Regions from separate parts of the Janibacter sp. CX7 genome, predicted to be linked through region 1. Evidence: riboswitches for the same ligand, from Rfam matches in the RefSeq annotation. Region 1 holds a riboswitch; the other holds the start of a gene.
What was found. Region 1 has a riboswitch for thiamine pyrophosphate ahead of thiC (phosphomethylpyrimidine synthase ThiC). Riboswitches for the same ligand answer to the same signal wherever they lie in the genome.
Positions count from the first base shown of each region.

Region 1 (7,573 bases):
CTGCGCGTCGCTCGCCCGGTGCTCGTCGACGACGAGATCGGCGTCAGCTCTCCCACGCCCTGAGGCACGCGGCGGCAGCGGCCCCCGGGTCGGCAGCGCCCATCACCTCGCGCACGACCGCGACACCGGCGACGCCCGTGCGGGAGAGCGGCGCGACGTCGGCGAGCGTGACGTCCCCGATGGCGACGACGGGCAGCCGCGTCGCCGCGATCCGAAGGGGGTAGCCCGCCAGCCCGATCGGCGGACGGCCCACGTCCTTCGTCGGCGTGGGACGGAAGGGCCCGCTGCCCAGGTAGTCCGGACGGTGCGCACCGGTGCGCGCGTCGGCCTCACGGACGTGGTCGAGGGTGCCGGCGGTCAGCCCGACGAGCGCGTCGGCGCCGAGGAGGGCGCGCGCCTCGCCGACGGGCAGGTCGGCCTGGCCGAGGTGCACCCCGTGGACCGGGGCGCCCCGTCGGCGGGCTGCGTGGGCGACGTCGGCGCGGTCGTTGACGAGCACGCGCGTGTCCGGGGCGACGTCGGCCACGGCGGACGCGACGTCGAGGACGAGCTCGAGCAGCTCGCCGGCGAGCAGGTGCTTGGCCCGCACCTGGACGACCCCCGCTCCGGCCGCAGCGGCGGCTGCCGCGGCCCGCACGGTCGCCGGCCCATCGCCCGAGGTGACGAGGTAGAGGCGCCAGTCGATCACGGCCACGCGAGGTCCACCTCCGCGGCGACCTCGTCGCCGGTCACCGCGTCGAGCGCGTCGAGGAGCCCGATCCTGAAACTCCCCGGCCCGGTCGCGCGCACCCGGTCGGAGGCCACGGTGAGCAGCGCCGTGGCCGCGACCGCTGCGACGAAGGGGGTGGCCCCCGGCAGGTGCGCCGCGGTGAGCGCCCCGAGGAGGCAGCCGGTGCCGCTGACCCGGGTCAGCAGCGGTGAGCCGGAGGCGATCCGGGCCACGCGCTCGCCGTCGGTGACGAGGTCGACCGCGCCGGAGACCGCGACGACGCAGCCGGCGCGGCGGGCGAGCGTCGTCGCGGGGACGGCCGCGGCGTCGGGCCCGAGGGTGCTGTCGGCGCCCCGTCCCCCGCCGCTGCCGCCCGCGAGGGTGAGGACCTCGGAGGCATTGCCGCGCACCACCGTCGGGCCGAGCGCCAGCAGCTCGTGGGCGAGCGGGGTGCGCACCGGGGCCAGCCCGACCGCGGTCGGGTCGAGCACCCACGGCACCCCGTGGGTGGCGGCAGCACGCGCGGTCGGCAGCAGTCCGGCCATGCCGTCGCCGCTCAGCGAGCCGAGATTGACGAGCAGGGCGTCGGCGACGCCGACGAGGGTGGGCGCCTCCTGCTCGCTCTCGGTGAGCATCGGCCGGGCCCCCGCGGCGAGCAGACCGTCGGCGACCAGAGCGCGGGTCACCGAGCCGGTCGCCCCGTGGACGAGCGGCGCCGAGGCGCGCACGGCGTCGACCGCCGCGGCGATCTCCGCCCGGTGGTCGCGAGCCCGCGCGACGCCGATCATGCGAGCGCCCCTGCGGCAGAAGGGGCCTCGGGCCGCTGGGCGACGAGCTCGACGTCACGGTCGAGGTCGGGGCCGGCGAGGCGGGGGCCGAGCGCCCCGCACCCGGCGACGAGCAGACCACCCACGACCAGGACGGCGGCGACCGATCCGTCACGGCCCAGCACGGACTGCAGCTCCGGCAGCCACCACGGCCACAGCGCCGGGACGACGATCGACAGCGAGTAGGCCGTGCCGTAGCCGGTGGAGCGCACGTGCGCCGGGAATCGCTCGCACAGGTAGGCCCCGACCGGCCCGTAGCCGCACACCGTGACGACCTGGAGCAGCGCGACGCCGACGACGGCCGGCACGACCTGCGTCGCCATCGTGCCCGCCCACAGGAGCGGGGCGACGACCGCGGCGCCCAGCCCCCACCCGACGAAGAAGCGTCGCCGCCCGAGGAGGGTCGACCAGTGGCCGGTGAGCGACATGACGAGCGCCTGGGCGACCGACGCGATGCCCATGACGAGCGCGACCTCTCCCCCGTCGGACCCCGGGTCCGCCGAGAGCCGGCCGGTTGCGTGGATGACGACCATGTTGGTCATGAGCCACAGCCCGCTCATCAGGCCGAAGATCTGCCAGAAGGCACCGGCGAAGGCGCCACCGAGGACCGCGCGCAGACCGAGGGAGGCGGGGGCCCTCCCTTCGTCGGCCTGCTCGCGCTGCCGTACGACCTGCGGTGCGTCGGCGACGCGCGCGGAGTAGTAGGCCAAGAGAGCCAGGCTCGCGAGGCCGCCGCAGACGAAGGCGAGCCGCCACCCCCACTCCGCGTAGGCCTGCGGCCCGAGCGCGGCGAGCAGGCCCGCGGTGGGGAAGGCGATCGTCGACTGCGCCCACGGCGCCATCGACATGATGAGCCCGGAGACGAGGCCGCGGCGTCGCGGCACCGACCACTCCATCGCGAGCGGGATGGCCGAGGTGTACTCCCCGGCGAGGAAGACCCCGCCGACGAACCGCAGCACGACCACCGCCGCGATCGCCAGGGCGCCGATGCTCTCGTGCGTCGGCACCGCGGCGATCGCGAGGCTGCACGCCGCGGTGCCGGCGATCGCCACCTGGGTCGTGCGGGTGCGCCCGGCCCGGTCGGCGATGCGGCCGAAGACCATCGCGCCGATCGGCCGACCGAGGAGCGTCGCGACGATGACGACGGCGCCCGCGGTGACGCCCGCGTGCGGGCCGGCGAGGGTCGCCAGCGCCGGGGCGAGCGCGACGACGGGCAGGAAGATGTTGATCTGGTCGACGTAGTTGCCGACGATGCCGGCGCGCACGGCCGCGCGGCCGGTCGGCGGCAGCCCGGGCACGAGGCTCACCGGGTCGCCTCGTCGCGCACGTAGACGCTCGAGCCGAGCTCGACGAACTGACGCGACTTCGCCGCCATGCCGGCCTCGGCGATGGCCTGCTGCGCCGCACCGGACCCGTAGGCGTCGCGGATGTCCTGGCTGATCCGCATGGAGCAGAACTTCGGTCCGCACATCGAGCAGAAGTGCGCGGTCTTCGCCGGCTCCGCCGGCAGGGTCTCGTCGTGGAAGGCCATCGCGCGCGGCGGGTCGAGGGCGAGCGCGAACTGGTCGTGCCAGCGGAACTCGAAGCGCGCCCGGCTGAGCGCGTCGTCGCGCTCGCGTGCCCGCGGGTGCCCCTTGGCCAGGTCGGCGGCGTGCGCGGCGATCTTGTAGGTGACCACCCCGGTGCGCACGTCGTCGCGGTCGGGCAGGCCGAGGTGCTCCTTGGGCGTGACGTAGCAGAGCATCGCCGTGCCGTGGCGGGCGATCTCGGTCGCGCCGATCGCCGAGGTGATGTGGTCGTAGCCGGGCGCGATGTCGGTGACGAGCGGGCCGAGCGTGTAGAAGGGCGCCCCGTGGCACCACTCCTGCTCGAGGTCGACGTTGTCCTTGACGAGGTGGAGCGGCACGTGGCCCGGGCCCTCGACCATGACCTGCACGTCGTGCTCCCAGGCCCGCAGGGTCAGCTCGCCCAGGGTGCGCAGCTCGGCGAGCTGCGCCTCGTCGTTGGCGTCGGCGACCGACCCCGGCCGCAGCCCGTCGCCGAGCGAGAAGGCGACGTCGTAGCGGGCGAAGATCTCGCACAGCTCGTCGAAGTGCGTCCAGAGGAAGGACTCCTCGTGGTGGGCCAGGCACCAGCCGGCCATGATCGACCCACCCCGGGAGACGATGCCGGTGACCCGCTCGGCCGTCAGGGGCACGAAGGCGAGCCGCACCCCGGCGTGGATCGTCATGTAGTCGACGCCCTGCTCGCACTGCTCGATGACGGTGTCGCGGAAGATCTCCCAGGTGAGCTCCTCCGCCTTCCCGTCCACCTTTTCGAGGGCCTGGTAGATCGGCACGGTGCCGATCGGTACGGGGCTGTTGCGGATGATCCACTCGCGCGTCGTGTGGATGTCGTCGCCGGTCGACAGGTCCATGACCGTGTCGGCACCCCAGCGGGTGGCCCAGGTGAGCTTGTCGACCTCCTCGGCGATCGACGAGGTGACGGCCGAGCTGCCGATGTTGGCGTTGATCTTCGTGAGGAAGGCGCGGCCGATGACCATCGGCTCGGACTCCGGGTGGTTGACGTTGGCCGGGATGATCGCCCGGCCGGCGGCGACCTCGTCGCGGACGAGCTCGGGCGAGCAGCCTTCTCGCAGTGCGGCGCTGCGCATCTCCGCGGTGATCTCGCCGCGCCTGGCGTAGTGCAGCTGGGTCACCGTGCTGCCGGCCACGGCACGAAGGGGGCGACGCGCCGGGCCCTGCCACGCCGCCGCAGCAGCACCGCGCCGCTGCGCCGCACGGCCGTCGTCGGCGAGGTGACGGGGTCTCCCTTCGTAGGGCTCGACGTCACCGCGACCGGTGATCCACGCACCCCGGTGGTCGGGCAGGCCGACCTCCGGGTCGGCACCGGGCCCGCTGGTGCGGTAGACGTGGACGTCCTCGTTGGGGGTGCCGTCGGGGCTGTCGGCCAGGGAGATCGCGGTGACCGCGACCCTGATCGACGGGTCGTGGGGGTCGACGACCTCTTCGCGACGGTGCTGGGGGTGGAGCTCTGACTCGACGGGTGTGCGCACGCGGGCGCCTCCTCTTCCTTCGCCGGCATGATCCGGACAGGTTCAGACGGTCCGGACGGCAGCAGTCCGATCTCAGCCCGTGCCCGGGCTCCCGCGGGGGTACCCCGATCCAACCACACGCCGTCGGTGCCCCGCCGGGCACCGTTACGGTGCGACCATGACCGCCCTCCCGCGACCGCCGGTCGCCCTGTCCGTCGCCGGCTCCGACCCGTCGGGCGGTGCCGGGGTCCAGGCCGACCTGAAGACCTTCAGCGCCCTGGGCGCCTACGGCACCTGCGTCATCACGGCCCTGACGGCGCAGTCGACGCGGGGCGTGACGCTCGTGCACGAGGTGCCCGTCGACGTCGTGCGCGCCCAGGTCGAGACGCTCGTCGAGGACGTGCGCATCGACGTCGTCAAGGTCGGGATGCTCGCCTCCGCGGAACTCGTCGAGACCGTGCACGAGCTGCTGACGAGCGAACCCCTCGCGACCACGCCGGTCGTCCTCGATCCCGTCATGGTCTCGACCTCGGGGTCGCGCCTGCTCGCCCCCGAGGCCGTCGACGCCGTGCGCGCGCTGCTCCCCCGCGCCGACGTCATCACCCCCAACGTGCCCGAGGCCGCCGTCCTCCTCGACGCGTCCCCGGCCGGCAGCGAGGCGGACCTGCCGGAGCAGGCCGGGCGGCTGCGCGCGCTCGGTGCCCGCCGGGTGCTGCTCAAGGGTGGCCACCTCGACGGCCCGGAGGCCGTGGACCTCTGGCACGACGACGACGGAGCCGTGCCGCTGCGCGGGCCGCGGATCGCGACGACGGCGACGCACGGCACCGGCTGCACGCTCAGCTCGGCGGTCGCCGCCCTTCGCCCCCGGCACGAGCGGTGGCTGCCGGCCGTGCGGGAGGCGCGCGGCTGGCTCACCGAGGCGCTGCGGCACGGGGAGTCGCTCGGGATCGGGTCCGGCGCCGGGCCGGTGCACCACTTCCACGAGCAGCGGCGGTGGCAGCACCCGTGACCATCTGCTGACCACGCCTTTACCATCCCCCGACGCGCGAGGAAGATGTCCCCCATGTCGGGCAAGGGCATCGACGAGTACGCGACGGTCGTCAGGCTCGTCACGGGGGTCGCTGGCGCCTCCGAGCACGTCGACGCCCGGCTGGCGCGGATGAGCGACCTGCTCGTCGACCTGCTCTCCTCACCGACCGGGCTCATGGTCCACGGGGCCCCCGACGGCTTCGAGGTCCGCGCCGTGGGCAGCGCCGCGACACCGGCGGCCCGCGCCCGGATGAGCGACGAGCTGCGCATCACGGGTGGCCCCGACCCGCTGCTCGACCCGATCCGTGCCGGAGACCTCGAGCCGACGACCGCCGGCCTCGCCTACGGCGGCCAGGCCGCGTGGCAGGCCTCCGGCAAGTGCCGCGGCAGCCTCGAGATCTGGGGCATCGACCAGGTCGCTGCCCTGCCCGTGCGGTCCGGCACCGAGTTCGTCGCCTTCCTCGTGGGGCGCCGCGGGGAGGACTACGGCGAGCGCGACCTCGCGCTGCTCACCGCGGTGCAGCCCGTCGTCGCCGGGCTCGTGCGTCTGCTCGAGCCGGAGCACCTGGCGCCGCCCACCCTGCACGTCGCCCAGCTGACCCAGCGGGAGCACGAGGTCCTCTGCCTGCTGGCCGCCGGCCACAAGGCCGCGACCATCGCCCGTCACGCCGGCTGCTCCGAGCGCACGGTCCACCGCCATCTCGCCCACATCTACGCCAAGCTCGGCGTCACCGATCGGCTGAGCGCCGTCGTCAAGGCGCAGCGGATCGGTCTGCTCGCGACGGGCTGAGGGCGAGCCACGACCGGCTGGTCCGGGGCCACGGCTGGCCGCCACCACGACTCGGCCGGGCCCTCCCCCTGTGGGTAGAACTGCCAATAGCGGCGCCCGGCGCAGCAGGAGTCTGCTGGGTCCGAGGCCGCCGCAGCGGAGCGGCGGCCCGGGAGAGGAGCAGACATGTCACACCACATCCTGCGTCGGGCGGCGACCACGACGGCAGCCGCAGCGGCCCTCGGCCTGGCGACGGCCAGCATGGCCTCGGCCCACCACTGCTACAAGGTCGACTGGAACGAGCGTGCCTACGCCCAGCTCTCGCAGGGCGGCACCCCGTGGATGTCGCTGACCACGCTCGGCAGCATGATCATCGCCGAGGACATCGGCATGCCGGAGTGCGCCGGCTACGCCTCCGTCGCGATCGACCACTGGATGGCCGAGACCGGCGCGACCTCGGTGCCGCTCATCCACTCGAAGGCGACCGTGGGTGGTGGCGCGCTCCACAACAACCCGCAGGGCAGGACGCCCACGGCGATCAACTTCCTGGGCGAGGCCGACTTCCCCATCCTCGACGAGGGGCTCGGCATGGCGATCGCGCAGTGCCAGGCGGACCAGGCGAGCTGAGCCGCTGGCACCGCCGTCAGGCCCCGACGTCGTGCAGGTGGTGCTCCACGTCGTGGAGCAGGTAGCGGCTCAGGCCGGCGATCGTGAAGGGCGCGCCGTCACCCCGGGTGCCGGCGCGCTCCCACGCCTCATCGCGCACGCGGTCGAGGACGGCGACGGTGCGCTCGGTCTCCTCGGCGATCTGGCGCGCCACGACCTGCGGGTCACTGGCCCAGAACTCCTGGCGCACCGCCTCGGCCTCCCCGTCGTAGCTCGCGAAGGGGGCGCCCTCCCGGGCGAGCACGGCGCCCACCCGCTCGCCGAGGACCCGGACGAGGTCGCGCGCGTGGCAGGCGTACTCGAGGGGTGACCACACCCCCGGGGCCGGCCGTTCACCCACCCCCGGACGCTGCAGGGCCGCGGCCCAGCGGGGCACGCCGGCGAGGAGCCGGGCACTCGTCGTCGCCGGGTCGTGCGGGACGTAGCCGCACTCGTCGCACCCGTCGTCGACGACGAAGGTCCAGTCACGGGTGTCGTGGTCGGCCGGCGGCGGCGTGGCGCTCATGCGTCCAGCCTAGGGTCGGGGCATGACGACCTGG
Region 1 covers NZ_CP101464.1:623,218-630,790, reverse strand. The annotation lists gene NMQ01_RS03240 (MFS transporter) at 1-63, shown strand, start outside; gene NMQ01_RS03235 (thiamine phosphate synthase) at 44-694, opposite strand; gene thiM (hydroxyethylthiazole kinase) at 685-1,497, opposite strand; gene NMQ01_RS03225 (MFS transporter) at 1,494-2,843, opposite strand; gene thiC (phosphomethylpyrimidine synthase ThiC) at 2,840-4,516, opposite strand; TPP riboswitch at 4,589-4,696, opposite strand; gene thiD (bifunctional hydroxymethylpyrimidine kinase/phosphomethylpyrimidine kinase) at 4,749-5,579, shown strand; gene NMQ01_RS03210 (LuxR family transcriptional regulator) at 5,634-6,389, shown strand; gene NMQ01_RS03205 (hypothetical protein) at 6,555-6,995, shown strand; gene NMQ01_RS03200 (DinB family protein) at 7,012-7,539, opposite strand; gene NMQ01_RS03195 (multidrug efflux SMR transporter) at 7,562-7,573, shown strand, end outside.

Region 2 (7,573 bases), 900 kb from region 1:
AGAAGAGCCCGCCCTTCGCACCGTGGATGCGTGACCGCACCCCCGAGTGCGGGCACAAGTACAAGAAGCCGGGCAACTACCGCGTCTTCATCACGACCTACTGGCACATCACCTACGTCGACGCCAACGGTCCCGGCGAGCAGAACATCGAGTTCAAGCAGTCGCTGTGGATCCGCATCGGGGAGAATCAGGTGGTCAACAAGTGACCCGAGCGTCCCGGGTCACCCCGCTCGCCCTCGCCGCGGTCGCGGCGCTCGTGCTCTCCGGGTGCGGCGGTGACGACGACGGCGGGCTCACCCCCGACCTCGTCGACCAGCGCCAGACCACCACGACCGACCCCGACGAGGCGGCCACCGAGGGCGCCCGCACCCGCGTCGGCCAGTGGGTCGACGGGCGCAACACGATCCTCGCCTCGCCCGAGAGCTATCGGAGCACGGCGTCCATCGGCTTCGCCGAGGGGCGCGCCTCCTCTGCGCTCATCGCGGAGGCCGGACGCCTCGACATCAAGGGTCAGCGCCGCGAGGGCACGACCGAGATCGTCGGCGAGCTCCAGGTGACGAAGATGGAGCTCGAGCCGAAGCCGAAGAACGGCGTGGCGATCTCCCCCTTCGTCGAGATGCGCGCCTGCCTCGACGAGAGCGGGACGAGCCTCGTCAAGGAGAGCGGCGGCACGGTCGCCGGCTCGAAGGGCCGGGGGCCCCGGCCGATGAAGTTCCACGTGAGCAACGACAGCTACCCCAACCCCGACTCGTGGATGGTCTCGTGGACCCAGGAGGTCAAGGGGCACTGCTGACCGGTCGTCACCGGCGCGCGAGCAGCACCACGACGACGGTGACGAGCGAGGCCAGCACGACGAGCGTGTCCGCCCGTCGCCAGGGCGCGGGCTCGGCCCAGGTGCGCCGACCGGCCGAGGCGAAGCCCCGCGCGTCCATCGCGACGGCGAGCGTCGCGGCCATGCCGAGCGAGCGCAGCAGCATGCCGAAGGTCGACGCCCACAGGTGCGCCACGACCCCGGCCGGCCGCCGCCAGGTCACGCCCTGGCCCCGCAGCCGCCGCGCCCAGCCCACCTCGGACCACGCTGCACCGAAGGACTGGACCCGCTGCAGGGCGGCGCCGAGCGCCACGACCGGTCGAGCGGGCAGGTGCAGCCGCTGACCGAGGTGGTCGGCGAGGTCGTCCGGGTCGACGAAGCCGAGCAGGATCGCCGACGGCACGACGATGACGAGCAGCCGCAGCGCCGCCGAGACGGCGACCTCGACGTCGTGGGTGCCGAGCAGCCACGTCGACCAGCCCACGCCGAGGGCGCCGACGAGGGCAGGCACGAGCCGCAGGGCCAGCCCCCGCCAGCGACGCGCGGTGGTCCAGCCTGGTCCGGTGCCGGGCAGCGTCGACAGGCCGACGACGGCGCCGACGGCGAGCAGGGCGAGGACGACGAGCGAGACCTGCCAGCCCGGCGAGAGGACCGCGGCGACCATCGGGACGACGGCCGCGGCGAAGAGCGAGAGCGGGCCGCACGCGGAGAGCACCGCACGAGGGGCCGGCGGGGGTGGGTCGACCCGAGGGCGCCGGACCGTGCGGACCTCGTCGACGAGGGCCACGAGGTCGGGGTCGTGGGTTGCGGCGACGACGCCGCCGCCCCGGGCACGGTGGGCGGCGAGCAGGCCGGCGACGGCCGCCCAGGTGCCCCGGTCCTGGCCGACGGTCGGTTCGTCGGCCAGGACGGCAGCCGGGCCGTGCGCGAGGGCCGCGGCGACGGCGAGGCGGCGCTGCTCGCCGCCAGAGAGGGTCTGCGGGTCGGCGCGCTCGAGGTGCGCCAGGCCGAGCACGTCGAGCAGGTGCCGGGCCGCGCCCTCGTCGGCCGTGCCGAGGGTGCGGCCGGTGAGCAGGACCTCGTCGAGGACCGTGCGAGCGAGCAGCGCGCTCGAGCTCCACTGCGGCACCCAGCCGAGCAGCTGCGCCACCTCGTCGGCCGGCAGGTCCGCCACCTCGGGAGCGTCGGCTCCCGCGTCGTCGCCGACCACCACCCGCCCCGACGAAGGGGGCACCAGTCCAGCCATCGTGGCCAGCCACGTGCTCTTGCCCCCACCGCTGGGTCCGACGAGCGCCGTGGCCCGGCCCGCGGCGACGGTCAGCGGGGCCTGCGTGACGAGCGCGGTCGTCAGCTCGCTGCGCCCGTCGAGGTGGTTGCGCCGCCGCTCGACCCGCAATGGCTCGGCGGTGAGCACCGGCGCGCCGGGCGCGAGTGCGCCGCGCGCGGGAGCGTCGGGCGCGAGTGCGCCGCGCGCGGGCGCAACGGGGCAGGCCAGGGGACCGAGGTCGACGTCGAGCGGCTCAGGAGCCGGCACGCCCGGCACCCAGATGCCGTCGGCCGCCAGGCTCTCGCCGTGCTCGGCGAGGACCCTCCGCGGGTCACCGTCGTGGCGGATGCGCCCGTCGCGGCCGAGCACGAGCACCCGGTCGACGTGCTCGAGCCAGGGCTCGAGGCGGTGCTCGACGACGACCGTCGTCAGCCCGGCCGCCGCGGTGACGACGGCATCGCGCACCTGCGCGGCGCTGTCGGCGTCGAGCATCGCCGTCGGCTCGTCGAGCAGGAGCAGCCCCGGCCGCAGGGCGAGGGCCCCGGCGAGCGCGAGTCGCTGGGTCTGGCCGCCCGACAGGGCGTGGGTCGGCGTGTCGAGGGGCAGGTGGCCCAGGCCGACGGCGTCGAGGCACGACGCGACGACGGTCTGCATCTCGGCGGGGGGCCGGCCCACGTTTTCCAGCCCGAAGGCCACGTCGCGACCGACCGTCGCCGCCACGGTGCCCGACCCGGGTTCCTGGAGGAGGAGCCCGACCGCACCCGCCCGCTCGCCGGGCGCCACGCCGTCGACGGTGACCTCACCGGCGAGGTCGCCGGAGTCGACGGTGAGCAGCAGGCCCGCGAGGGCCCGGAGCAGGGTCGACTTGCCCGACCCGCTCGGCCCCACGAGCAGCACCCGCTCGCCGGGCCGCAGGCTCAGGTCGACGTCCGTGAGGACCGGCTCCCGCCGACCTGCGGGACGCCAGGTCAGCCCGTGGACCTCGACGGCGCCACGGGCACCCCCTTCGACCTCCGACACCGCTGGGATCAGACGGCCCTGCGCTCGAGCTGCTCCTGCCCCGGGGGGAAGGGGTTGAGCGCACCCGCCGCGGCGAGCGCCCGGGTGAGGGCCCAGCCGCCGAGGCCGGCGATGACGATGCCGGAGACGACCATGAGCGGCAGGTAGGCGAGCTTCCACGTCCAGGTCCAGTCGGCGAAGTACCAGACGATCTCGTAGACCCACTCCAGCGGGGCGGACAGGGCGCCGGCGAGCAGCGCGACGGCCGGGCCGAAGGCCTTGTAGGCGAAGATCGCGAAGGCGAGCTCGGCGCCGATGCCCTGCGCGAGGCCGGAGAGGATCGTCGTCGCGCCCCACTGGTTGCCGAAGAGCGCCGAGACGACCGCGGCGATGAGCTCGCACGCGACGGCCGCGCCGGGGCGGCGCACGACGAGCCCACCGACGACGCCGGCGATGAACCAGAAGCCGACGACGAGGCCCATCGCGGGCTGGAAGGCGGAGCCGACGACCGAGAGCGGCCCGGCGTAGACGAGGTTGTAGCCCCAGTAGGCGACGCCGAAGGCCACGCCGAGGAAGGCGACGGTCAGCAGGTCGACGGTGCGCCAGCCCATGAGGGGGCGGGTCGCGAGGACGGTGCCGGCGCGGGACGCGGCCGGCGTCTTGGTGGTGGTCATGCTGATGCTTCTCCTGTGTGGGTTCCACAGGGAGGGATCGGCGCCGTCACCCGGCCACGGGCCGTGCGTCGACGACGTTCCCTGAGACTCGACTCCCTACGCCGGTGCTAGCCGGATCAGGTACGAGGGTCTGCGGTCACCCGCACTCTCAGCGCTGCTGCGCTCCCCTGTCGTGCCCGGCCAGCATAGCCGCGCGGGTGGACGGGCGGTCCGCCGTGCCCGTCCTGTGGCAGGGTTGGAGACGTACCGGGTGGCGGCGACCGTCGCCACCTCCGCAGCGTGTGTGTACGAAAGGACGTCTCGTGGGCAACATGGTCTGGAAGGTGCTGGGCACCGGCTCGGCGATCATCGCCGGCATCGTCGCCAACAAGGTCATCTCCATCGCGTGGTCGCGCCTCGGCAAGGGCGAGACGATCGACCCCAACAACCCCGAGAACCCCATCGGCGAGGCCATCGCCTTCGCCGCCCTCGCCGGTCTGGCGATGGGCCTGGCCCGCACCATGGCCACGCGCCAGGCGGCGAGCTTCTACAAGAAGTCCGCGGGTCACCTGCCCGAGGCCATGCAGTCCGTCCAGGGAGAGCTGGACAAGGTCTCCTGATGCGCGGCGTCTCCATCACCGAGCCCGGTGACGCCGACGTCCTGCAGGTCACCGAGGTCGAGGCCCCCACGGCCGGCCCGGGCGACGTCGTCGTCGACATGGTGGCCGCCGGGGTCAACCGCGCCGACGTCATGCAGCGGCTCGGGCACTACCCGCCGCCCGCGGGCGCCTCGCCACTGCCGGGCCTCGAGGTCTCGGGCACGATCCGCGAGGTCGGTCCCGGTGTCGAGGGCTGGTCCGTGGGCGACGAGGTCTGCGCCCTCGTCGACGGTGGCGGCTATGCGGAGCAGGTCCGGGTGCCTGCGGCACAGCTCCTCCCCGTGCCGAAGGGAGTGAGCCTCACCGAGGCCGCGGGGTTGCCCGAGGTCGCGTGCACGGTCTGGTCCAACGTCTTCATGACGGCCAACCTCCAGCCCGGCGAGGTCTTCCTCGTCCACGGCGGGTCGTCGGGCATCGGCACGATGGCGATCCAGCTCGCCACGGCCGCCGGAGCGCGGGTGGCGGTGACTGCCGGCTCGCAGGACAAGCTCGACGTCTGCCGCGACCTCGGCGCGCAGATCCTCGTCAACTACCGAGAGCAGGACTTCGTCGAGGAGGTGCGCGCGGCGACCGACGGTCACGGGGCCGACGTCGTCCTCGACCTCATGGGCGCCAAGTACCTGCCCCGCAATGTCGACCTGCTGGCGACGTCGGGCCGGCTCGTCGTCATCGGCCTCATGGGCGGCCGCAAGGGCGAGCTCGACCTCGGCAAGCTGCTGAGCAAGCGCGCCGCGGTCATCGCGACCTCGCTGCGGGCCCGCCCCGCTGCGGAAAAGGCGGCGATCGTCGCCGCGGTCCGCGAGCACGTGTGGCCGCTGGTCGAGGACGGTGCCGTGCGCCCGATCGTCCAGGGCACCTACCCGCTCGAGCGCGCCGCCGACGCCCACCGCGAGCTCGAGGCGAGCGGTCACATCGGCAAGATCCTGCTCACCGCCTGAGCCACCCCCTTCGCCCGGCCCCCCAACCCTGCAAAACCCTAGGGTCCTGCAGAGTTGCCCGGCCCCAACCCTGCAAAACCCTAGGGTCCTGCAGAGTCAGGGGGTCGGGGTGAGGCGGCCGTCGTCGAGGTGCCAGCGGGCGGGGGCGATCTCGGCGACCTCGGGGTCGTGCGTCGCCAGGAGCACCGTCGCGCCACGGCGGGCGAGGTCCTCGAGCAGCACCACGACCCGCTCGCGGGTGTCGTGGTCGAGCTCGGAGGTGGGTTCGTCGGCGAGCAGCACCGCCGCCCCCGCCCCCAGGCGAAGGGAGGCCAGCGCCAGTCCCCGAGCCACGGCCACGCGCTGCCGCTGACCGCCGGAGAGCTCCTCGGCGAGGTGGTCGCCGTGCTCGTCGAGCCCGACGGAGGCGAGCGCGTGGTCGGCCTGGGCGAGCGCGTCCCCGCCGGGCACACCGGCTGCGACGAGTGGCACCGCGACGTTGTCGCGGGCGGTGAGGACCTCGGCGAGGGCGCTGCCCTGCGGGATGAGCACGGCACCCGCGGCGCGCGAGGTCGCCTCCTCGCCGATCGCGGTGTCCCCCAGTGTGATCGAGCCGCTCGCCTGCCCCGGCGCGAGCAGCCCGCCGACCGCCCACAGCAGCGAGGTCTTGCCCGCCCCGGAGTGACCGGTGACGGCGGTGACCTCTCCCGGGCGGGCGGTGGCACTCGCGCCGTCGACCGCGACGACCTCTCCGTAGCGGACGCTCACGTCGTCGAGGACGAGGACCCCTCCGGTCCGGTCCGGGGCGTTGGTCGTGGCGGGGCTGCCCGGGCTCATGCGCCCTCCTCGTCGGTGATCAGCTGCCAGGTGCCGTCGTCCGCCCGGTGGACGCGCACGAGGGTGCCGGGCGGGAAGGCGTCGAGCGCCGGCGGGGGCAGCGGCAGCGACCCGTCGGCGGCGACGACGGAGTACTCCTCGCCGCTGCGCCCCTCGCCACCGACCCGCCCGTCGCGGATCGTCACGGTCCGGGGAAATGCTGCGGCCACGTCGGGGTCGTGGGTGACGACGACGATCGTCGTGCCGAGGGTGCGCCCGACCTCGGCCATGGCCTCGAGGACGACGTCGCGGGAGTCGTGGTCGAGCTGGCTCGTCGGCTCGTCGCCGAGGAGCAGCCCCGGCCCGGAGGCGAGCGCGACCGCGAGTGCGGCGAGCTGGAGGGCGCCCGGGGTGAGCCCGTCGAGCGGGGCGTCGGCGACGTCGGTGAGCCCGAGCAGCTCGAGCAGGTCGTCGACCTCGGGCACGGTGCGCCCTGAGCGGCGGGCCGAGCGCTGGGCGAAGTCGATGTTGCCCCGCACCGACAGCCACGGCAGGTGGTTGCGCGCGGCGCCCTGCAGGACGATGCCGACCTCCTGCGCGCGGAAGGCGTCGACCTGCGCCTCGGACATCACCGACAGCTCGTGGTCGCCGACGTGGATGCGGCCGGCGCTCGGGCGCAGCAGGCCGCCGAAGAGTGCGAGGAGCGTCGACTTGCCCGCACCGCTCGGCCCGAGCAGCGCGATGCGCTCGCCCGCCGCGACGGTGAGGTCGACGCCCGAGAGGGCGGCGACGTCGTGCCCCTCGGCGCGGTAGATGTGCACGAGCCCGTGGGTGCGCAGCGGCAGACCGGTCACGTCGGCTCCCCCCTCGCGGCCGAGAGGGTGACCCGACGGCGCACGCCGGCCGCGAGCAGCAGGGCGACGACGAGCAGGACGACGGCGACCCCGACCGTCGCGGCCAGCACCGCGACCCAGGCGGGCGAGTGGTCGAGCGCGGGCACCGCTGCGCGCGAGGTGAAGAGCGGCAGCGCCGGCAGCGCGATCCACGATCCGGCGAGCGCGCACAGGGCGCCGAGGAGGACACCGACGGCGACGCTCGTCAGGTGCTCGGTGCGCAGGGCGCGACCGATGTCCTTCGCCGCCACACCGCTGACCCGCAGGGCGGCGAGGTCGCGCACGGTAGCCCGCCAGCCGGTGACGGCAAGGATGAGCAGGACGAGCGCCGCGAGGACGACGGCGAGCGCCCCACCGATGAGCGCGAGCTGCAGCCCCCACCCGGACGCCGACTGGTCGAAGACCCGGTCGGCCTGCTCGGTCGTGCGCACCGAGCGCACGGCGACGCCCTCGTCGGCGAGCACCTCCTGCGCCCGCTCGAGGGTGCCCGGCGACGCGTCGGCGAGCCACAGCTCGCGGTCGGTGCGGGTGGTGTCGAGCTCGCCCGTCACCCGCGCC
Region 2 covers NZ_CP101464.1:2,953,708-2,961,280, forward strand. The annotation lists gene NMQ01_RS14560 (hypothetical protein) at 1-206, shown strand, start outside; gene NMQ01_RS14565 (hypothetical protein) at 203-793, shown strand; gene NMQ01_RS14570 (ATP-binding cassette domain-containing protein) at 801-3,098, opposite strand; gene NMQ01_RS14575 (ECF transporter S component) at 3,107-3,751, opposite strand; TPP riboswitch at 3,828-3,930, opposite strand; gene NMQ01_RS14580 (DUF4235 domain-containing protein) at 4,063-4,350, shown strand; gene NMQ01_RS14585 (NAD(P)H-quinone oxidoreductase) at 4,350-5,327, shown strand; gene NMQ01_RS14590 (ABC transporter ATP-binding protein) at 5,424-6,143, opposite strand; gene NMQ01_RS14595 (ABC transporter ATP-binding protein) at 6,140-6,976, opposite strand; gene NMQ01_RS14600 (FtsX-like permease family protein) at 6,973-7,573, opposite strand, start outside.
Region 2: linked by a shared signal. The riboswitch ahead of NMQ01_RS14575 (ECF transporter S component) and the one ahead of thiC (phosphomethylpyrimidine synthase ThiC) in region 1 are both predicted to bind thiamine pyrophosphate.